3 regions of the Rhodococcus opacus B4 genome follow, and region 3 is predicted to be linked to each of the others. Evidence: riboswitches for the same ligand, from Rfam matches in the RefSeq annotation. Region 3 holds a riboswitch; each other region holds the start of a gene.
What was found. Region 3 has a riboswitch for thiamine pyrophosphate ahead of thiO (glycine oxidase ThiO). Riboswitches for the same ligand answer to the same signal wherever they lie in the genome.
Positions count from the first base shown of each region.

Region 1: it holds a riboswitch for thiamine pyrophosphate, as region 3 does, so the genes downstream of both, ROP_RS06445 (TenA family protein) here and thiO (glycine oxidase ThiO) in region 3, are expected to answer to the same signal.
Region 2: it holds a riboswitch for thiamine pyrophosphate, as region 3 does, so the genes downstream of both, ROP_RS24710 (3-oxoacyl-ACP reductase) here and thiO (glycine oxidase ThiO) in region 3, are expected to answer to the same signal.

Region 1 covers NC_012522.1:1,371,605-1,378,850, forward strand. Annotated here, with positions in the region: gene ROP_RS06430 (MFS transporter) at 1-372, shown strand, start outside; gene ROP_RS06435 (carboxylesterase/lipase family protein) at 365-1,918, opposite strand; gene ROP_RS06440 (NUDIX hydrolase) at 2,031-2,708, shown strand; TPP riboswitch at 2,767-2,862, shown strand; gene ROP_RS06445 (TenA family protein) at 2,856-3,578, shown strand; gene ROP_RS06450 (ABC transporter substrate-binding protein) at 3,563-4,603, shown strand; gene ROP_RS06455 (ABC transporter permease) at 4,581-5,402, shown strand; gene ROP_RS06460 (ABC transporter ATP-binding protein) at 5,395-6,207, shown strand; gene ROP_RS06465 (WS/DGAT/MGAT family O-acyltransferase) at 6,237-7,246, opposite strand, start outside.
Region 2 covers NC_012522.1:5,370,219-5,377,464, forward strand. Annotated here, with positions in the region: gene ROP_RS24690 (CocE/NonD family hydrolase) at 1-1,185, shown strand, start outside; gene ROP_RS24695 (oxidoreductase) at 1,226-2,104, shown strand; gene ROP_RS24700 (organic hydroperoxide resistance protein) at 2,126-2,548, opposite strand; gene ROP_RS24705 (MarR family winged helix-turn-helix transcriptional regulator) at 2,551-3,003, opposite strand; TPP riboswitch at 3,077-3,181, shown strand; gene ROP_RS24710 (3-oxoacyl-ACP reductase) at 3,231-3,995, shown strand; gene ROP_RS24715 (LLM class flavin-dependent oxidoreductase) at 3,997-5,292, shown strand; gene ROP_RS24720 (CitMHS family transporter) at 5,414-6,832, shown strand; gene ROP_RS24725 (hypothetical protein) at 6,834-7,019, opposite strand; gene ROP_RS24730 (histone-like nucleoid-structuring protein Lsr2) at 7,136-7,246, shown strand, end outside.
Region 3 covers NC_012522.1:2,016,858-2,024,103, reverse strand. Annotated here, with positions in the region: gene ROP_RS09495 (glutamate ABC transporter substrate-binding protein) at 1-940, opposite strand, end outside; gene ROP_RS09490 (hypothetical protein) at 937-2,319, opposite strand; gene ROP_RS09485 (NUDIX hydrolase) at 2,443-3,201, shown strand; gene thiE (thiamine phosphate synthase) at 3,202-3,900, opposite strand; TPP riboswitch at 3,925-4,039, shown strand; gene thiO (glycine oxidase ThiO) at 4,036-5,103, shown strand; gene thiS (sulfur carrier protein ThiS) at 5,106-5,330, shown strand; gene ROP_RS09465 (thiazole synthase) at 5,323-6,090, shown strand; gene ROP_RS09460 (ABC transporter ATP-binding protein) at 6,204-7,145, shown strand; gene ROP_RS09455 (ABC transporter permease) at 7,145-7,246, shown strand, end outside.

The DNA.
Region 1 (7,246 bases), 650 kb from region 3:
CGGATGCTGATGGTGGTGGCGGTGACGGTGCTGGGCGCGGCGATGGTCGCGATGGCGTTCCTGCCGCCGCTGTGGGCGATCCTGGCGCTGGCCCTCCTGCAGGGTCTGGTGTTCGGTCCGGTCGGCCCGATCGCCAACTACGCCATGCAGACTCGCAGTCCGGAGCACATGCGCGGCCGGGTCACCGGGGTCATGACGTCCACCGCGTATGCGGCGGGCCCGCTGGGCTACCTGCTGGCCGGTCCCATCCTCGACACGTGGGGAATCCAGCCGGCGTTCTTCGTGCTCGCGATCCCGGTCCTGATCATCGGGCTGGCGTGCTTCGGGCTGCCCGTGCTGAAGGAACTGGACGAAAAGGTGCCGGTCAGTTGAAGCCCATGACGTCGTTGCCCCAGGCGACCCGCATCTCGTGGTCCGGGTCCTTGACAAGGGTGTCCGCGCCGTCGATCAGCAACGTGGAGCGGTCCTCCTCGTCGTAGGGAGCCCAGTGCTTGGACCCGTCCAGGGCGGCGGGGACACCGTGCCGCGCGAACGCCAGCCACCGGCGCTGGATCCGGCCCGACACCTCGAGTGCCGTCTTCCGGCCGCCGAGCCAGAACGTCGGGTCGATGTTGAGCGTGTCGAAATTGCCGAAGACGTACGGGAGTTCGGTGGCGTGCCCGGCGCCGATGCGTGCGGCCTTGAGCATCGGCGTGGCCTGGTCGAACCGGTACATCCACGTCGGCGAGTGCCTGCTGTGGGCGTCGGCCACCCACAGGGCGGGCATCCGGAACGCGGCGTCGCGGGACATCGCGAGTGCGCCCTTCGGTTTCCCGCGGTCCGGGTACGCCGACAGGATGTCGGCGAGGCGGGCCGCGGGCAGTTCCGGGTGATCGGTCGCGATCGCCCGCAGCATCTCCTGTACCGAATCCGAAGTTACCGGCAGCAGAGGCGATTTCATGAATTTGAAGATCGACGACTCGTCCTTGTTGGAACCGATGATGAGGGGGATGCGGTGGGAGTAGCCCTTCTGGAACGCGGCCACCGGGTAGCGGGGCAGGAAGTCGCGGTCCACCACGGGCGCCATGGCGAGTGTGCCCGGGATCTTGGTCGGCACCTCGTTGACGAGCGTGTCGCTGGCCTCGATCACCGTGCGGTACGGCAGGTGCGCAAGCGTGTCGATCCGCCCGGGTTCCACCTCGAGGATGTCGAGGAACTGCTTCGCGACGGTGGCCGCCCGCTCGCTGCCGTACACCGACGTGGCGGGCGGGCTCTGGGCGATCGCCCGGTGGAACAACCCGTCCGCGCTCGGAACGGTCATCAGCGTGGTGATCGACCCGGCCCCCGACGACTCCCCGAACACCGTCACCTCGTCCGGGTCACCGCCGAACGACTCGATGTTCTCGCGCACCCATTCGAGGGCCGCGACCTGGTCACGCAAACCGCAGTTGGTCTCGAACACCCGCTCCGGCGTCGAGAACGACGACAGGTCGAGGAACCCGAGCGCCCCCACCCGGTAGTTGAACGAGACGAGCACGACGTCCCCGAGAGTGGACAGGATCCGCCCGTTGTAGATGCCCTGGGCTGCGGTTCCCAGGCAGTAGGCGCCGCCGTGGATCCACACCATGACCGGCCGCAGGGTGCCGTCGGGCCGGGGGGCCCACACGTTGACCGACAAGCAGTCCTCGTCCATCTCGAGTCCGGCGTCGATCGGGACGGCGGTGCCGTGACCCTGCGGGGCCATCGGGCCGAAGTCGACGCAGTCGCGGACGCCGTCCCACGGTGCGGGCGGGACCGGCGCCCGGAACCGCAGATCGCCGACGGGGGCGGCGGCGAACGGGATGCCCTTCCACGCGTAGACGTCGCCTTCGGGGTAGCCGCGCACGTCGCCGTCCCGGGCGCGGACGACGAGTGTGTCGCCTGACTTCTCGACATCCACGGCCGAATCTCCTCACGCAGCGCGTACGGGAATCTCTCGCCAAACTACCAACGATGCGCAGGCAGGACCGTTCGAACGCGGGATAGATCAACCGTGCGCTAACATCTCCTCCGTGGCCGCATCGACCGATCCCGAGGGCAAGAGCCTCCTCGACTACCCGCGGCCGTCCGTGGCGGTGGACGTCGCCGTCCTCACCGTCGACGGTTCCGATCTGAAAGTGCTTGTGGTTCCGCACCGTTCGGGCCGGCTCGCGCTTCCGGGCACCTTCCTCCACGAAGGCGAGCGGCTGCGGGACGCCGCCGAGCGGTGCCTGCGGATCAAGGCGGGCCTGGCGGGCGCCGAGTTCCACCAGCTGGCGATGTTCGACGACCCTGCCCGCGACGACCGCGGGTGGGTGCTGTCGATGACGCACGGCGCGGCGCTGCCGCGCACGGCGCTCCCCCGCGACGCCGTGCTGATCCCCGTCGACGGCGACCGGGTGACGCAGGACCTCGCGTTCGACCACGCGGACGTCGTCACCCTCGCCGTCGCCGACCTGCGCGAGCGGTACGCGCGGTCCGTCGACCCGTCGGGTCTGGCCGGCGACAGCTTCACGGTGCTCGAACTCCGCCGGGTCTACGAGGTGGTGTTCGGCCGCCCCCTCCCGAAGGACTCGTTCCGCCGGCACCTGATGCCCGCCCTCGAGCACACCGGCGACATGGCCGTCGTCGGGACCGGCCGGCCGGCCGAGATCTACCGGCGTGGCACCGCAGCCCTCCCGCCGGGTGCGGCCGCGTTCCTCGCCGGCTGAGCGCGTCCACCCACCCGGGGCCTTTCCGTCCACCGCACGGCCGGTGCTAGGGTCGGCTTGTTCTGACACGGGGTGCTCCGCACGGGCGGGGCTGAGAACACACCCGGGAACCTGCTCAGGTAATGCTGACGAAGGGATGTCAACGTTGTGAATAGCTCTGTCCAAGGTGCTGCGGGCGCAGGCCAGCACGCCCGATTCACGGACCACTTGTGGGACCGGACCAAGGTGCTGCGTGAGGCGATCGACGAACTCGAGTTCCTGCGCCGCCTCGGCGACGGGACGCTGCCGCTGGACGTGTTCCGCACGTACATCGAGCAGGATTTCCTGTACCTGACCGGGTACGCGAAGGCCCTGTCCCTGGTCGCCGCGCACGCCCCGGGTCCCGTCGAGGCCGGCTTCTGGGCCGGTTCGGCGGCCGGGGCCGCCACGGTCGAGGCGACGCTGCACCAGAATCTGCTGACCAGCGGACGACTTCCGGAGTCGGGCGTCGAGCCGCAGCATTCGCAGGCCTGCCTCGGGTACATCTCCTACCTGACGGCGGTCGCCGCCACCGAGCCGTACGCGGTGTCCGCCGCCGCGGTGCTGCCGTGCTTCTGGATCTACGCGGACGTGGGACGCCGGCTCGCGGCGAGCGCCCGGGAGGTGCTGTCCGCCGACCCGTCGCACCCGTACGCACAGTGGGTCACCACGTACGACGCGGAGGAGTTCCACGCCGCCGTCGCGACGGCCCGCGAACTCGTGGACGCCGCCGCGGAGGCCGCGTCCGATGCCCAGCGCGAGGCGATGGTGGAGGCGTTCACGATCGCCAGCCGCTACGAACTCATGTTCTGGGACACCGCACTCAACAAGCAGGAATGGCCCGCGTCGTGACACTTTTCTCCCGTACCAGGCGCGCTGCCACCGCAGCCGTCATCGTCGTCTCCGCCCTGTCGGTGCTCACCGGCTGCGCCGGCGACTCGCAGTCCGACGACACCATCCGGTTCGCGCTCGACTGGACGCCGAACACCAACCACACCGGTCTGTTCGTCGCCCAGCAGGAGGGCTGGTTCGAAGACGCCGGACTGGACGTGCAGGTGCTGCCGTACAACGACACCTCGCCCGACACCCTCGTCGACGCCGGTAACGCCGAGTTCGGCGTGAGCTTCCAGAGTTCCGCGACGTTCTCGAAGGCCGCGGGCGCCCAGACCACGTCGGTCATGGCCCCGCTGCAGCACTGGGCGACGGGCATCGCGGTGAAGGCGGATCGCGCCGACATCACCCGCCCCCGGGATCTCGACGGCAAGATCTACGCCGGTTTCGCGGACCCGGACGGCGAGGAGACGCTGAAGCAGATCATCCGGAACGACGGCGGCAAGGGCGAATTCACCACCGTCACGCTCGGCACGTCGGCCTACGAGGCCGTGTACTCCGGCACCGCCGACTTCACCGTGTCGTTCTTCGGCTGGGAGGGCATCGAGGCCGAGCACCGGGGCACCCCGATGCGCTACTTCCACTACACCGACTTCGGATTCCCGGACGCGTACGCGCTCGTCATCGAGGGCAACGAGCAGTGGATGGCCGACCACCCCGAGCAGGCCCGCAAGTTCGTCCAGGCCCTGCAGCGCGGCTACCAGTTCGCTGCCGACCGGCCGGACGAGGCCGCGCAGATGTTGATCGACGCCAATCCCGGCGCCTTCACGGACGAGTCCCTCGTGCGCGAGAGCCAGCAGATGCTGTCCTCCGAGTACATGAAGGACGCTTCCGGAAAGGTCGGGACACAGACGGCCGAGCAGTGGGCGGGGTACTCCGGTTTCCTGTTCCAGCACGGCCTGCTCACCGGCCCCGACGGGGCACCGCTGACCACGGAACCCGACTGGTCGACGTATTTCACCAATGAGTACCTCGCTCAGCCCTGACCCGACCCTCCGGACCCCGGCCCCGGGCACGTCCCCGCTGCTGCGGCGGGTGCTGCCCGCGGTCGTGGTCGTGGCACTGCTCGTCGTCGCGTGGCAGGTGTACGTGACGGTCAGCGGCATCCGGCCGCAGGTGCTGCCGTCGCCGCTGCGGGTGATCCAGCAGGGGTGGCGGGCCCGGGACGCCATCTCCGGTCACGCCTCCGCGACACTGCAGGTGACGCTGATCGGGTTCGCCGTGTCCCTGCTCTGCGCGTGGGCCCTCGCCGTGCTCGTCGACTTCTCGCCGTGGCTGCGCCGCGCGTTCGTCCCGCTGTTCGTCGTGTCGCAGACGCTGCCGATCATCGCGATCGCGCCGCTGATGATCATCTGGTTCGGATTCGGTCTGCTGCCGAAAGTTCTCGTGATCGCCCTCGCCACGTTCTTCCCGATGACGATCGGCCTGATCGAGGGGTTCGCCGCCGCAGACCGGGAGGCGGGCGCGCTGCTGCGCAGCATGGGCGCCTCACGGTGGCAGGAATTCCGCTACGTGCGGCTGCCGTCGGCGATCCCCCGGTTCTTCACCGCCCTGCGGATCGGCATCACCTACGCCGTCGTGGGTGCCGTGTTCGCCGAATACGTCGGGGCCACCTCCGGTCTCGGCATCTACATGGCCACGCAGAAGAACTCCTTCCGCACCGACCTCGTGCTGGCGGCCGTGCTCGTGACCGCCGTGATCAGCGTCAGCCTCTACCTGCTCACGTTCGCGGTCGAACGCGTCGTCGCCCCCTGGATCAAGAACGAAAGGGGCCGGCATGAGTGAGACCGCGCGCGTCGCACTGTCCGGACTGAGCAAGGGATTCGCGGTCCGCGGCGGCATTCGTCCCGTCCTCGACAACGTCTCGTTCACCGTCGAACCGGGCGAGTTCGTGTCGGTGATCGGCCCCAGCGGGTGCGGGAAGAGCACCGCGTTCGCCATGCTCGCCGGACTCGACCGACCCGACACCGGCACCGTCACGATCGGCGGCGAGCCCGTGCGCCCCGCGGGCACTGGCCCCTCGAAATGCGCGTACATGCCGCAGAAGGATCTGCTGTTCCCGTGGCGCAGCGTCCTCGACAACACCACCCTCGGACTCGAGGTGCAGGGCGTGCCCCGGAAACAGGCGCGGGAGAAGGCCCGGGAGTTGTTCTCCGTCTTCGGTCTCGGCGGGTTCGAGGACGCCCGGCCCAGCCAGCTGTCCGGCGGCATGCGACAGCGCGCCGCGATGCTGCGCACCGTCGTCCAGGACCGCCCGGTGCTGCTGCTCGACGAGCCGTTCGGCGCCCTGGATTCGTTGACCCGCACCGAGATGCAGACCTGGTTGCAGGACGTGTGGCAGCGCTACCGGTGGACCGTGCTGATGATCACCCACGACATCCGCGAGGCCGTCTACCTGTCGGACCGGGTGGTCGTGCTGTCCGCCCGGCCCGCCACCGTCCGACGCGAGGTGACGGTGGGCCTGCCCCGCCCCCGCGAACTGTCGATGATGACGTCGCCCGAATTCGCGGACGTCGAACACGAACTGCTCGGCGTGCTGCACGAGGAATCGCGGCGGGCCCTGGTCGAGCAGGAGTCGGGCCGCCGCTGAACCCCGCGGCGTGTCAGAGCAGTGCCGACTCAGAGCAGCGCCGCCTCCAGTTCACCCAGGGCGGCCTCCAGGTAGAACAGGATGCGTTGCAGGCTCGGCACCGAACGGCGGCACCCGATGACACCGAAATCGAGGTTGCCACCGTTCGTCGTGAGCGTGATGTTCAGCGCCTGCCCGTCCAGCACCACCGACGTCGGATAGATCCCGTCGAGGCGGGACCCGTTCCAGTACATGGTCTTCCGCGGTCCCGGGACGTTGGAGATGATCACGTTGAACGGCGGCGGCGTGAAGCGGACGAACCCCGGCACCGGCGTCAGGGCGATCGGCGACATGTTGACCGCGGACCACGCCAGTGCCTGCATCGAGGTGAGGCTGCCGAACAGTTCCTTCCCCTGGGACATGGAGGCGGAGATCGCCGTCAGGCGCTCGGCCGGGTCGTCGACGTCGGTCGCCAGGTTGCACAACGTGACCCCCACCGCGTTGCCGCCGGCATCGGCCTGCTGCTCGTCGCGCAGCGACACCGGGACCATCGCGATCAGCGGCTCGTCCGGCAGCGCGTTCTGTTCCTCGAGGTACCCCCGCAACGCCCCGGCGCACATGGCCATCACGACGTCGTTGACACTGACCCCCGCCGCCTTCCGCACTGCGTGGACGCGTTCGAGCGGCCAGGACTGCGCGGCGAACCGGCGGGCGCCACCGATCGGGACATTCAACATGGTGCGGGGCGCCTCGTACGGAAACCTCATGTCGTGCTGCCCCATCGCGGTGCGGGCGATGCGCAGCGACGCCGGTGCGAGACCGGCCACGTCACCGACCGTGCGACGGACCCCGTTCACCACCGACCAGAGGTCGGGGGCGGCTCCGTTGGCCGCCGCCGGGCGTGGCAGGTTCCACGGCGGCGGTGCGTCGCGCACGTCCGGGTCCGTCGACAGCGTCCGCATCAGCAGCCGCAACCCGGAGACCCCGTCCATCAGCGAGTGGTGCAGCTTGGTGTAGATCGCGAACCGGCCGTCGGAGAGGCCTTCGATCAGATACATCT
Region 2 (7,246 bases), 3.4 Mb from region 3:
GAGCGGTGGCTGCAGGATCGGTTGCGGGATCCGCTGACGCTGTTCCCCGCACTGATCGAGGCGATGACGGCGTCGAAGATCGGCGACCTCGACCCGGGCACCCTTCGGGTGGCGCAGGACGGCCAGTTCTACGAGGAACGGAAGGCGCAGGCGGGGAACATCGACGTGCCGACCATGCTGTACGGCGCCTGGCACGACATTTTCGCGAACAGCGAGCCGCGGGTCTACAACGACATTCCGCTGCCCGCCGGTGAGAAGCAGCTGATCATGAGCGACGCCTACCACGTCTCGTTCGGTGGGGGCTTCGGCGAGCCGGGCGCGCCGCCGCGACTCGACGTCCTCGAACGCGCATGGTTCGACAAGTGGCTGAGGGGCATCGACAACGGCATCGACGAGTACGGCCCGGTCACGCTGTACCAGCAGGGCAACGGCTGGACCACCACCGACCAGTTCCCGCGGGCCGGCGTCGACTATCAGCGGATGTACCTGTCGGGTGCCTCCAGCGGCACCGCCGGGCACGCCGCCCACGACGGCAGCCTGGTGCCGGCGAAACCCGGCGACAGCGCGCGGCTCTCGGTCGCGCCCGGTCTCCGCGGGCTCTGCTCCCGCGACGGAACGCAGGGCACCGCGGGCGCGGCCGTCGTCTTCGGATCGGTGTGCAGCAAGGACTCCCGCTTCAACGAGGCGGAGGGCCTGACATTCACCAGTGCTCCCGTCGCGCGGCCGACGGAACTGTCGGGTCCGGTCAACCTGCACCTCGAAACCGTGCTCGACGCGCCGGACGGATTCTGGGCGGTGACGCTGAACGACGTCGCACCGGACGGCACGTCGACCCCGCTCACCAACGGCGCGCTCACCGCTTCGATGCGGGCGGTGGACGATTCGAAGAGCACCAGGTCGTCGAACGGCGACTACACCCAACCGCACCACTACCTGACGGTGGCCGCGCGTCAGCCGCTGGTTCCGGGTGAGGTGACGCCGGTCGACATCAACTTCGTGCCCACCGACGCGGTCCTCGCGCCGGGGCATCGGTTGCGCGTCGACGTGTATGCGGGCAGCATTCCCCGGTATCTGCCGCTCGGACCGATTCTGGCCGACAGTCAGCTGAAGCCGCAGCACGTGGCGCTGTCGCCGGACCGGCCGAGTTTCCTCAATCTGCCGCTGGTCGGGGCGCAGGCGTGGTGACGGGTTCACGCCGCGTCCCGGGATCCGTAGGGTTGACGGCATGACCAAGTGGACAGCTTCGGACATCGTCGATCAGCGCGGCCGCACATTCGTCGTCACGGGCGCCAACAGTGGTCTGGGGGAGGTGGCTGCGCGGGCCCTCGGCAAGGCAGGAGCCCACGTCGTGCTGGCCTGCCGCAACACCCACAAGGGTGAGGTGGTCGCAAAGTCGATCGGTGACAATGCCGAGGTGCGCCGACTCGACCTGTCCGACCTCGCGTCGGTGCGCGAGTTCGCCGCCGGTGTCGATTCCGTCGACGTGCTCGTGAATAATGCCGGGGTGATGGCGGTTCCGCAGCGCAAGACCGCGGACGGGTTCGAAATGCAGATCGGCACAAATCATCTCGGGCACTTCGCGTTGACCGGACTGCTGCTCGGCAAGATCACCGATCGGGTCGCCACGATGTCGAGCGCGGCACACCAGGCGGGAACGATCCATCTCGACGATCTCAACTGGGAACACCGCAAGTACAACCGCTGGAGCGCGTACGGCCAGTCGAAACTCGCGAATCTGTTGTTCACGTACGAATTGCAGCGCAGGCTGGCCGCAGCCGGGTCTTCCGTCAAAGCGGTGGCCGCGCACCCCGGCTACGCGTCGACCAATCTGCAGGCGCACACCGAATCGGTGCAGGACACTCTGATGGCCGTCGGCAACCGGATCTTCGCGCAGTCGGCGGAGATGGGGGCGCTGCCGATGTTGTTCGCGGCCACCGCCCCCGACGTGATCGGCGGAAGTTACATCGGGCCGGACGGCCTGTTCGAGCAGCGTGGCCACCCGAAGGTGGTGGGCTCCAACAAGAAGTCGCGGGACGAGCAGACCGCGAAGGCGCTGTGGTCGCTGTCGGAGAACCTGACGGGCGTCGAGTACAAATTCGGGTGACCCGACGCCCGTGCCGGTGTCTCAGTCTTCGGTGACCTCGAGGGTGACGTCGATGTTGCCGCGGGTGGCGTTGGAATACGGGCACACCTGGTGCGCCTTCTCCGTCAGTTCGAGCGCCTCCGCGCGCGGCAGGTGGGGGAGCGAGACCTCGAGGGTGACCGCGAGACCGAATCCGCCGCCGTCCGTGGAACCGATCCCGACGCGGGCGCCGACGGCCGAGTCGGCGACGTTCGCCCCGGCCTGACGGGCAACAAGCTGGAGTGCGGAGTGGAAGCAGGCCGCGTATCCGGCGGCGAACAGCTGCTCGGGGTTGGTGCCGTCGCCGGACCCGCCCATCTCGGTGGGGATGGCGAGGTTCAGGTCGAGCCGGCCGTCCGACGTGCGGGCGTGGCCGTTGCGGCCTTCCCCGGTCGCGAGGGCTTCTGCGGTGTAAATGATCTTCATGGTTACTTCTCTCCTGTAGGGGTGTCGAAACTGTGGAGCGATTCGGTGAGTCGCGACAGGGTGTCGCGCAGGGCGACGAGTTCGTCGACGGCCATTCCCGTCGAGCGGGCGAGTTCGGTGGGGATGCCCTCCGCGGCGGCGCGGAGGCTCGCGCCCTTCTCGGTGAGGTGGATTCCGACCCGGCGTTCGTCCGCCGAGTCGCGCCGGCGTTCGACCAGGCCCAGCGCGTCGAGCCGCTTGAGCAGTGGGGACAGGGTGCCGGTGTCGAGATCGAGGGCTTCGCAGATCTCACGCACCCCGCGACCGTCCTGTTCCCAGAGCACCAGCAGCACGAGGTACTGCGGGTAGGTCACTCCCAGCGAGTCGAGCATCGACCGGTATCTCGCCGTCATCGCCCGGGACGCCGAGTACAGCGCGAAGCACACCTGGCGGTCGAGGGCGAGGTTGTCGGTCACCCTTGAATGGTTGCACACAACTAGATTGTGCACAACCTAGAAGGCGTTGGCGGTGATTGGCCTTACACTGTTGGCCAGTGACACGGGGTGCTGCCCGGCGAAGATCCGGGCGGCTGAGAAGACACCCGTCGAACCTGAACTGGGTAATGCCGGCGAAGGGATGTCGCGGAGACGGCCGTATGCGCTCATCCGATGTCTCGTCGCCGACCGAACGGAAGGTGACAGCAATGCAGCTCGACAAGCAGATCGTCCTGGTGACCGGCGGTGGCCGGGGTCTCGGTTCCGCCATCGTGCGTTCGTTCGCGGCGCAGCACGCGCGGGTGGTCGTGAACTACCGCAACAGCCGGGATGCGGCGGAGGAACTCGCGGCATCCCTGGGCGCGGACCGCGCGGTCGCGCTACAAGCCGACGTCACCGACGCCGCGCAGGTGGCAGCGCTGTTCGCCGCCGCGGAAGAGCACTTCGGATCGCCGGTGACCACCGTGATCAACAACGCCCTCGCCGACTTCTCCTTCAACGGCGACGCACGCGACAAGGCGGACGTCATCACGTGGGAGGCATTCGACTCGCAACTGCGCGGCAGCGTGCAGGCGACCCTGAACACCACGCAGGCCGCGTTGCCGGGCATGCGCGCGCTCGGGTTCGGCCGCATCGTGAACATCGGCACCAACCTGTTCCAGAACCCCGTCGTCCCGTACCACGACTACACCGCCGCCAAGGCCGCCGCGTTGTCGCTGACCCGTACCCTCGCCGCCGACCTCGGGCCCGACGGCATCACCGTCAACATGGTCTCGGGCGGACTGCTCCGCACCACCGACGCGAGCGCCGCCACCCCCGACGAGGTGTTCGACCTCATCGCCGCGAGCACTCCACTGCAGCGGGTCACCACCCCGGACGAGTTCGCGGACGCAGTGCTGTTCTTCGCGTCGCCGTGGTCGCGTTCGGTGACCGGCCAGAACCTCGTCGTCGACGGCGGACTGGTCAAGGACTGACATGAGCGACGGCAGGCAACTGCATTTCAACGCATTCCTGTACGGCTGCGGGCACCACGGCGCCGCGTGGCGGCACCCCGCCTCACAGGTGGAGCGGCTCGGCGACATCGCCTACTACGAGGAACTCGCGCAGACCGCGGAGCGGGGTTGTCTCGACGCGGTGTTCTTCGCCGACGGGCACTCGGTGCGCGACCCCGCGTCCGGGGGCATGTGGTTCCTCGAACCGCTCACCGCGCTGTCGGCGATGGCGCGGGCGACCGAGCGGGTCGGACTCGTGACGACCGTGTCCACCACGTTCTACACCCCGTTCCACGCCGCGCGGATGCTGGCGTCGCTCGACCACATCAGCGGCGGCCGCGTCGGCTGGAACGTGGTGACGTCGATGTTCGACGCCGAGGCGCGCAATCACGGTCTCGAGGAGATGCCGCCGCACGACGACCGCTACTCGCGCGCCGCCGAGTTCGTCGACGTGGCGCTCGCGCTGTGGGATTCGTGGGAGCCCGACGCGCTCGTGCTCGACCGGGACGGCATCTTCGCGGATCCGGCCAAGGTGCATCCGATCGCGCACCGGGGCAAGCACTTCCTCGTCGACGGTCCGCTGACCGTGCCGCACTCGCCGCAGGGGCGTCCGGTGCTGTTCCAGGCGGGCGCGTCCGATCAGGGCCGCGACCTGGCCGCCCGGTGCGCCGAGGGCATCTATGCCGTCGCCTACGACCTCACGGCCGCGCAGAGCTACTACGGCGACGTGAAGCGGCGCATCCGCGCTGCGGGCCGCGACGCCGACGCGGTGACCGTGATGCCCGGTCTCGTCACCTACGTGGGCTCGACCACCGAGGAGGCGCACCGGAAGAAGGCGGAACTCGACGCGCTCCTTCCGGTCGAACAGTCGCTGGCGCAATTGTCGATGTTCGTCCAGCAGGACTGCAGCGCATGGGAACTGGACGCACCCGTCCCCGCGCTGCCGCCGCTGTCGGAGTTCACCGGACCGCAGGGGCGGTACGACACGATTCTGCGGATCATCGAGAAGGACCGTCCCACCGTGCGGTCGCTGCTGGGCACGCTGGCGGCAGGCGGCGGGCACTGCACCATGATCGGCACACCGGAATCGATCGCCGACGAGATCGAGGTGTGGTTCCGCAGCGGCGGCGCCGACGGCTTCAACCTGATGCCCCCGCTCTACCCGAATGGGCTCGCCGACTTCGTCGACGAGGTCATTCCCGTCCTGCAGAAGCGGGGGCTGTTCCGCGCGGAGTATGAGACGGCGACCCTGCGCGACCATCTCCGGGGTCGCCGATAGTTGCCACCACAAAGAACACAACCTTCTCTAAGTACGCAACAGTGACTGTGAGCGTCCCTCCCCCCGACACTGGCTGTTATCGCGATCACATCGCGACGCAAAGCTCGGACGAGGAGTGGCAATGCTGGTAGCGCTCGGCTTTCTGATGGTGGCCGTGTTCATGTTCTTGATCATGTCCAAACGGGCCACTCCCGTGGTCGGGCTGATCGCCGTCCCGGTCGCATTCGGCATCGCGGCCGGGGCAGGCCTCGGCATCGGCGACATGATCACCGACGGGATCAAATCGCTGGCCCCGACGGCCGCGCTGCTGTTCTTCGCGATCATCTTCTTCGGGATCATGATCGACGTCGGCCTGTTCGATCCGCTGGTGAAACTGATCCTCCGGCTCGTCCGCAACGACCCCATGCGGCTCGTCGTGGGCACCGCGGTGCTCGCGATGGTGGTGTCGCTGGACGGTGACGGATCCACGACGTTCATCATCGTCACGTCCGCGCTGCTGCCGCTGTACATGAAGCTGAAAGTCAGCCCGGTCGTTCTCACGGTGGTCGCAGGCCTGGCGAACGGCGCGATGAACATCGTCCCGTGGGGCGGGCCGACGGTCCGGGCCGCCTCGGCGCTCGGCATCTCGCCGTCGGACGTCTTCGTCCCGATGATCCCGTCGCTGGTGGTCGGACTCGTCGTCGTGCTGCTGTTCGCCGTGCAGCTCGGTTACAGCGAACGCCGCCGCATCGGCACACTCGAACTCACCGACGAGCGCCTCCTCGTCTCCGCCGGCGCGAGCCTTCGCCGGGCCGGGACCGGATCCGGCGGCAACGGTGACGCACCCCGCACGGGTGGCGGTTCCGGCGACGCCGGTTCGGACGACGGCGGTTCCGACGACGAGCGGGGCTTCGTCGACGGCCTCGACCCCGAGCGGCCCACGCTGCGACCGAAGCTGTTGTGGTTCAACATGCTCGTGACCGTGGCACTGCTCGTCGTGCTCGTGATGGACGTGCTGCCGATTCCGGTGCTGTTCATGGTGGCCGCATCCATCGCGCTGACCGTGAACTTCCCGCGGGTCAAGGAACAGCAGGAAGCGATCACCCGGCACTCGTCGAGCATCGTCTCCGTCGTCGCGATGGTGTTCGCCGCGGCCGTGCTCACCGGCGTGTTCCAGGGCACCGGAATGGTCGAGGCGATGGCGCAGTGGCTGCTCGAGGTCATCCCGTCCGCGCTCGGACCGCACTTGGCCGTCATCACCGGCATTCTGAGCCTGCCGTTCACGTTCTTCATGAGCAACGACGCCTTCTACTTCGGCGTCATGCCGGTGCTCGCCGAGACGGCGTCCACGTACGGCATCGAGCCGGTCGAGATGGCCCGCGCGTCCATCACCGGCCAGACGTTCCACATGCAGAGCCCCCTCGTCCCGGCCATCCTGCTGCTCGTCACCCTCGCGGGTGTCCCGCTGGCGGACCACCACAAGAAGGTGCTGTGGCGCGCGGCGCTGGTGTCGCTGTCGATGCTGGTGGTCGGCGTGGTCCTGGGGCAGATCCCCTGGTGACCTAGTCGGCGGAGTCGGAATCGGAGTCGGTGGCGGGCCCCTCGGGGGTTGCGCCACCTTCGCCGCTCCAGTCGGCGCCGGAACCCTTGTCGTCCTCGGCGGGATCGGACATCACGTCCTTGTCCGCGCCGGGGGCGCCGCTGTCGGTGGGCGTGGTCTTCGGTCCGGAATCGTCCTTCGGTGTCATCTCCCGCGAGTACCCGGAATGTGGGGCATTCCAATCCGAAACCCGGTCAGGGATTGGCAGGTGAACGATACTTCGACGTAGTGTTCCCCGGGTTATCGACGATGAGGAGTGGAACTGTGGCGCGCAAAGTTGTTGTCGAACGCATCGACGACATCGACGGAACTCCGATCAAGAGCGGTAAGGGGGAGACCATTCCGTTCTCGGTCGACGGCGTCGACTACGAGATC
Region 3 (7,246 bases):
ACGGGCCCAGCACCGACAGCCACCGGTCGTACATTCTGGTCCACGTTCCGTCGCTGCGGATCCGTTCGAGTGTGCCGTTGACGAACCGCACGAGGTCCTCGTTCGCCTTGGTGATGCCGACGCCGTACGGTTCGGCGCCCATGCTGTCCCCGACGATCTCGAGGTACGGGTCCTGGGACGCCAGGCCGGCGAGGATCGTGTCGTCGGTGCTCACCGCGTCGACCTGCCGCTGCTGAAGGACCACCAGGCAATCCGACCACATCGGGACCGTGAGGATCTCGGCGGTCGGCGCGACCTGCTGCAACCGGGTCAGCGACGTCGTGCCGCGGACGACGCAGACCCGCTTCCCGTCCAGGTCGGCGGCGCTGCGGATCGGGGAGCCCTTCACGACCAGAACCCGCTGCTGCGCCTCGAAGTACTCGGAGGAGAACGCCACCCGTTCCTTGCGGTCGCAGGTGATGGTCATCGTCTTCGCCACGATGTCGACCATCGACTCCTGCAGCGCCTTCTCCCGATTCGCCGACGTGAGGATGCGGTAGTCGAGCCGGTCCGGGTCGCCGAACAGGTCCCGCGAGATCTCCCGGGCGACGTCGACGTCGAAGCCCTCGATGGCGCCGGTCGCGGGATCGCGGAAACTCATCAGATTGCTGCCGGTGTCGAGGCCGACGACGAGACGCCCCCGCGCGCGGATGGCGTCGACCGTCGGCATCGGAGTGCCGGTGTCGGGGAACGGGCGCAGGCTCGCGGTCGGGTCGCCGCAGTCGTTCGCGGGCGCAGGCGGTGCGGCACTGGTCTCGGGGGCCGGTGTCGCCGCCGCGGGAAGCGGGGGTTCGGTATAGGACACGCTCGGCGATCCGACGTGCTCGGGAGCGGCCTCGGCGCACCCGCCGGCCAGCACCGTGGCCGCCAGCAGCACCATCGCGATCCGGCGCCGCCTCACTGGTATTCCCTCAACCGAGGCCACAACCCGATGATAATTCCGCCGAACGCGACGAGTGTGAGGACGAGGGCACCGGAGCCGAGCGCGGTCAGCACCCGGGCCGCGGACTCGACGTTGGACCGCAGATGGTCGCGGGCGGTCCCGATCCCGTCGGTGAGCGCGTCGTCGACGGCGGTGAACTGGGCCGCGGAATCCGACGGTCCCGGCCCGATGGCAACTGTTGCCGCCGAGGCGAAGTCGCCTCGGGCGAGGATCTCGTTCATCCGATCGTGCGCGGAAGACCAGTTTTTCCAGGCCTCCTCGGCCCGCGCCACCTCGTCGTGGCCGACCGCGCGGTCGCCGTCGTGCGGATAGGCCGACAGCAGGGCGTCGAGCTGACCGGACTTGTCCTCGAAGACGGCGTCGTGGCCGCCGTTCGAATCCCGGCGGACCAGTTTGAGCGTCTCCTCGGTGCGCGCCTGCTGGGCCAGGATGCGCGCCGCGGTCAACTCGTGCATCGGGCGGGCACCCTGGGTCAGTGCGCGCTTGGTGTCGAGCGAGGAGATCAACCCGGCGACCAGCATCCACACCAGGAGGATCGCGGTGCACGACGACGCCAGGATCAGCCCGAGATTGAACGTGCGCCTGCTGAGCCTCGCGAGGACGACCTGCGCGACGAGCAGCGCAATGAGCGCGACGAGGACCAGGACCAGCGCCGTCCAGGGCGGACGGGAGTAGTCCCGCTGGATGTCCGCGACGTCGGCTTCCTGCCGGGCGTGCAATTCCTGGGCCATCGGCAGCATGCTCGTCTGCATCAGCGTGGACGCCTCGCTGAGGTAGGCCGCGCCCACCGGGTGACCGGTCCGGTTGTTGGCCCGCGCGGTCTCGACGAGACCGGAGTAGACGGTGAGGTCGGTGGAGATGGCTGCGAGCAGGCGCCTGCTGTCGACGTCGCTGGGGGCGAGCCCGCCGGACGCGTACACGAGGTCGGCGGAGGCGGTGCCGATCGCCTGCGCGTACGTGTCCCGGAGTTCGGGGGGTTCGAGACCGCCGGAGATGAACGCCGTCGTGGCCGCGGCGTCGGCCACCGACAGCGCGCTGTAGAGGTTCTGCGCCGAGAACGACAGCGGTTCGGTCTCGGCGAGGACGCTGTCGAGGGTGGCTTCCCTGCTGTTCACGGTCGATGCGGCCACGAATCCGGCGGTCAGGGTGAGCAGCACCAGGAGCGCGCCGAGGGCGGTGAGCTTGGCGGGTGTCGACCCCAGAAACGCGCGAAATTCCTTACGACGTGCGACGGCGGGGGCGACATCCTCGTCCGCGACCGCAGACAGGGCGCGGCTGCTGTGGGGTTCGATCGACGGCGCTTCACGCAGAACCACGTCGCACCCCTCCCGTGTCACGGCCGCACCTTGTGGGGAGCATATAAGCAGGAGTCGGTGACTGGGGATATCGGGCACTTCCGGCAGAAACCGTTAGTGTGAGGGAACTGCAGGGAGACCCATCAGGTCGGACAGGGGTAGTCGATGCGTGGTGACGGTGACGGCTGGGCGACCGGGCCGGACGGCAGTCGTCATTGGGGCAAGCACGGTGCAGCCGGGTTGTTGCTGCGTGCGCCGCTCCCGGACGAGACGCCGGCCGTGCTGCTCCAGCACCGTGCGGCCTGGAGCCACCAGGGCGGGACGTGGGCGCTGCCCGGCGGTGCCCGGGACAGCCACGAGACCACGACCCACGCCGCGGTACGCGAGGCGCACGAGGAAGCCGGCATCGAGAGCGCGGCCATCCGGGTCCGCTCCGAGGTCGTCACCATGGAGGCCGCGAGCGGCTGGAGTTACACCACGGTGATCGCCGACGCCGAGCGCCCGCTGCCCACCGTCGCGAACGGTGAGAGCACCGAACTGCGCTGGGTGCGGGAAACCGATGTCGCCGGGCTGCCGCTGCACCCCGGATTCGAAGCGGGGTGGCCGGGGCTGCGCACCACCGAGGTGCGACTGCTGCTCGACCGGCACGACGTGCTGGGTGAGAGCGGCGCGCCGGCGCAGCTGTCGCGGGCGCTGCCCCGCACGGTGCACCTGCCGGACGGCACCTACGGGTGGCTGCCGCGCATCGAGGTGCTCGAGGCGCTGGACACGGTCGGTCGCCTCGCCGAACCGGCAGGTCACGGCACCACGCTGGGCACCGTGACCGCGGTCGTCACCACCGACCCCGCCCTGATCGAACAGTTGCCCGCCACTGTCGTGGTCCTGCCGCCCGCCACGGTGCGCGACTGGCTCGAGCAGGCGTAGCTACGCGTTCTTCTGCAGCAGGGCCGACAGTGAGCGCGCGGCGGCCTGCGGGTCGCGGGCCTCGGTGATGGCCCGCACGACGACGATGCGGTCGGCACCTGCGGCGAGGATCTCCGGAACCCGGGACTCGTCGATGCCGCCGATCGCGAACCACGGGCGGTTCGGCTCGGAGTCGGCGGTCGAGCGCACCAGGTCGATGCCCGACGCGGTCCGTCCGGGCTTGGTGGGCGTCTCCCACACCGGTCCGGTGCAGAAGTAGTCGACGCCGTCCTCGATCGCCGCGAGGCTGGCCTGCGCGCGGCTGTGGGTGGACCGGCCGATCAGTACCTCCGAACCCACCACGGTCCGCGCGTACGGGACGGGCAGGTCGCCCTGGCCGAGGTGCAGGACGTCGGCCCCGGCCGCGAGCGCCATGTCGGCCCGGTCGTTGACGGCGAGCAGCGCCCCGTGCCGCCTGGCCGCGGCCGCGAGCACCGACAGCGCGGCCAGTTCGTCCCTGGCGTCCATGGTGCCGAATTTCTTCTCACCGGCCGAGCCCTTGTCGCGGAGTTGGATGATGTCGACGCCGCCGGACAGTGCGGCCTCGGCGAACTGCGCCAGGTCGCCCTTCTCCCGCCGAGCATCGGTGCACAGATACAAACGTGCTGTTCCGAGGCGGCGCCGACGGTCCGTGAGGTTGCTGTGATGCGAGGTGGTCACGGCATGACGGTAGCCTCTACGGTGAAAGTGCAACACGGGAGTCCCGGGGAACGTGGGGCTGAGAGGGGCTCACGCCGAGCCCGACCGTCATACCTGACCCGGATCATGCCGGCGCAGGAAGTGAGGTGGAGTTCAATGGCGAGATCGGTATCCGTCGTCGGAGGCGGAGTGATCGGCCTGTCCATTGCGTGGCGCGCAGCCCGTAACGGCTGGTCGGTGAAGCTGTATGACCCGTCGATCGGTTCGGGAGCGTCCTGGGTGGCGGGCGGCATGCTCGCCCCGCTGTCGGAGGGCTGGCCCGGTGAGGAGAGCGTCCTCGAACTGGGGAGCGCGTCGCTCGACCGGTGGCCCGAATTCGGGAAGGAACTGGAGGCCGGAGCCGGCGTCGACCTGTTCACGTCGGAGAGTTCGCTCACCGTCGCACTGGACGGAGCCGACGCCGAGGACCTGCGGACCATCGCCGAATGGGTGGGTGCGCAGGGGCGGGATCTGCAGATCCTCAACCGTGCCGAAGTCCGTGCCCTCGAGCCGATGCTGGGTCGCGGAGTCCGGTTGGGACTGTTGGCCGTCGACGAACTGGCCGTCGACAACCGGCTGCTGCTGCAGGCGTTGCAGCGGTGCGCCGTCGACGCCGGGGTGGAGCTGATCGGTGAGGCCGTGCGCAGTCTCGACGGGCTCGGCACCGACCAGATCGTCGTCACCGCGGGCATCGCGTCACCGGCCCTGTGGGCGGGACTTCCGGTGCGGCCGGTGAAGGGCGAGATCCTGCGGTTGCGGGCCCGTCCCGGGGTGACTCCCGCGCCGGGCCGGACCATCCGCGGCAGCGTCCACGGCAGGCCCGCCTACCTGGTGCCGCGTGCCGACGGCATCGTCGTCGGCGCCACCCAGTACGAATCGGGCAACGACACACAGGTCACGGTGGCCGGTGTGCGGGACCTGATCGCGGATGCCGAGGCGCTGATGCCCGCCATCGGCGAGTACGAACTGCGCGAGACCGCGGCGGGTCTGCGTCCGATGACCCCGGACAACCTGCCGCTGATCGGCCGGGTGTCCGATCGGGTCGTGGTCGCGACGGGACACGGCCGCAACGGCATCCTGCTCACCCCGGTGACCGCCGACGCGACGGTGGCATTGTTGGAGGGCTCGGCACTGGTCGAGGCGAAAGCCGCCGACCCCGGACGTTTCGAGAAAGTAGCGAGGTAGAGATGAGTGAGCAGCAAGTAGTGGTGCCGATCGGCATCAGCGTCAACGGCGAGGATCACGAGTTCACGGAACCGCTGACCGTCACCGGGCTGCTGGAGGCGCTGAACCTGCCGACCAAGGGCATCGCGGTGGCCGTGAACGGCGCCGTGTTCCCCCGCGCCCGGTGGGACGAGCTCGTGGTCCGGGGCTGGGAGATCGAGATCCTCACGGCGGTGCAGGGTGGCTGACGCGACTTCCGGCGTGCAGAAGGGCCTCACGATCGCGGGCCGCACGTTCGGTTCACGGTTGATCATGGGCACCGGCGGCGCCGCCAACCTGACGGTGCTCGAAGAGGCGCTCGTCGCGTCCGGCACCGAGCTGACGACGGTCGCGATGCGCCGCGTCGACGCCGCCGGCGGCACCGGGGTGCTGGACCTGTTGCGCCGGCTCGACATCGCGCCGCTGCCCAACACCGCGGGCTGTCGCGGTGCGGCCGAGGCGGTGCTGACGGCGCAACTCGCCAGGGAGGCGCTCGAAACCGACTGGGTGAAGCTCGAGGTCATCGCCGACGAACGCACCCTCATGCCCGACGCCATCGAGTTGGTCAGCGCCGCCGAGCAACTGGTCGACGACGGATTCGTCGTCCTGCCCTACACCACCGACGACCCGGTGCTGGCCCGCAGACTCGAGGACGTCGGCTGCGTGGCCGTCATGCCGCTGGGTTCGCCGATCGGCACCGGGCTCGGCATCGCGAACCCGCACAACATCGAGATGATCGTGGAAGGTGCCGGGGTACCGGTCATCCTCGACGCCGGCATCGGGACCGCCAGCGACGCGACGCTCGCGATGGAACTCGGCTGCGACGCCGTGCTGCTGGCCACGGCCGTGACCAGGGCGAAGGATCCGGCGCTCATGGCGTCGGCGATGCGCGGCGCCGTGGTGGCGGGGTACGAGGCCCGGCACGCGGGCCGCATCCCCAAGCGGTTCTGGGCGCAGGCGTCGTCGTAGATCTCGGGGTCGCGTCGGGGTCCGGTTCGGGGTCCGACCGGTACCAGGGGACGAGTCGGGAGTAGACCTGCGGCCGATGCGCGCCGGCCGCAGGTTCCGGCATCCTTCTCATCATGATTGAAGTGAGGGGACTGACAAAGACCTTCGGTGCGACGAAGGCGGTGGACAACCTGACGTTCAACGTGAAGCCGGGTATGGTCACCGGCTTCCTCGGCCCGAACGGTGCAGGCAAATCGACGACGATGCGCATGATCCTCGGGCTGGACCGCCCCACGGCGGGCAGCGCGCTGATCGACGGCAAGCCGTACAGCGACCTGGTGCAGCCGCTGCGGACGGTGGGGGCCCTGCTCGACGCGAAGTGGGTGCACCCCAACCGCTCGGCCCGCGCCCATCTGCAGTGGATGGCGGCGTCCAACTCGCTGCCGAAGAGCCGGGTCGACGAGGTGTTGCATCTCGTCGGGCTCACCGAGGTGGCGGGGAAGAAGGCCGGCGGTTTCTCGCTCGGCATGTCCCAGCGCCTCGGCCTGGCCGCCACGCTGCTCGGCGACCCGAAGGTGCTGCTGTTCGACGAGCCGGTGAACGGGCTCGACCCGGAGGGCATCGTCTGGATCCGGAAGTTCATGCAGCGCCTCGCTGCCGAGGGCCGCACCGTGCTGGTGTCGAGCCACCTGCTGTCCGAGATGGCGCTCACCGCAGAACATCTGGTGGTCATCGGCCGCGGCCGGCTGATCGCCGACACCACCGTGTCCGAGTTCGTCAGCAAGTCCTCGGAATCGACGGTGCGCGTGCGGAGCCCACAGCTGGACGCGCTGCGCAGCGCGCTCACGTCCAACGGACTCACCGTGCGCGAGGACGGATCCGAAGGGCAGCAAGCGCTCGTCGTGGTGGATTCGTCGACGGACGTCGTCGGCGGGATCGCCGGTTCGCAGGGCATCGTCCTGCACGAGTTGGCATCTCAGCGCGGATCGCTGGAGGACGCCTTCATGAAGTTGACCGGAGACGACGTGCAGTACCACGCAGAGGGCGTCGAAGATGTGATGAGGGGTGCACTGTAATGGCTGTTCTCAACGCCGAACGGATCAAGATCACGTCGACGAGGTCGCCGTGGTGGTGCACGGTCATCATCATCGTGCTGGGACTCGGCCTCGCCGCGGTC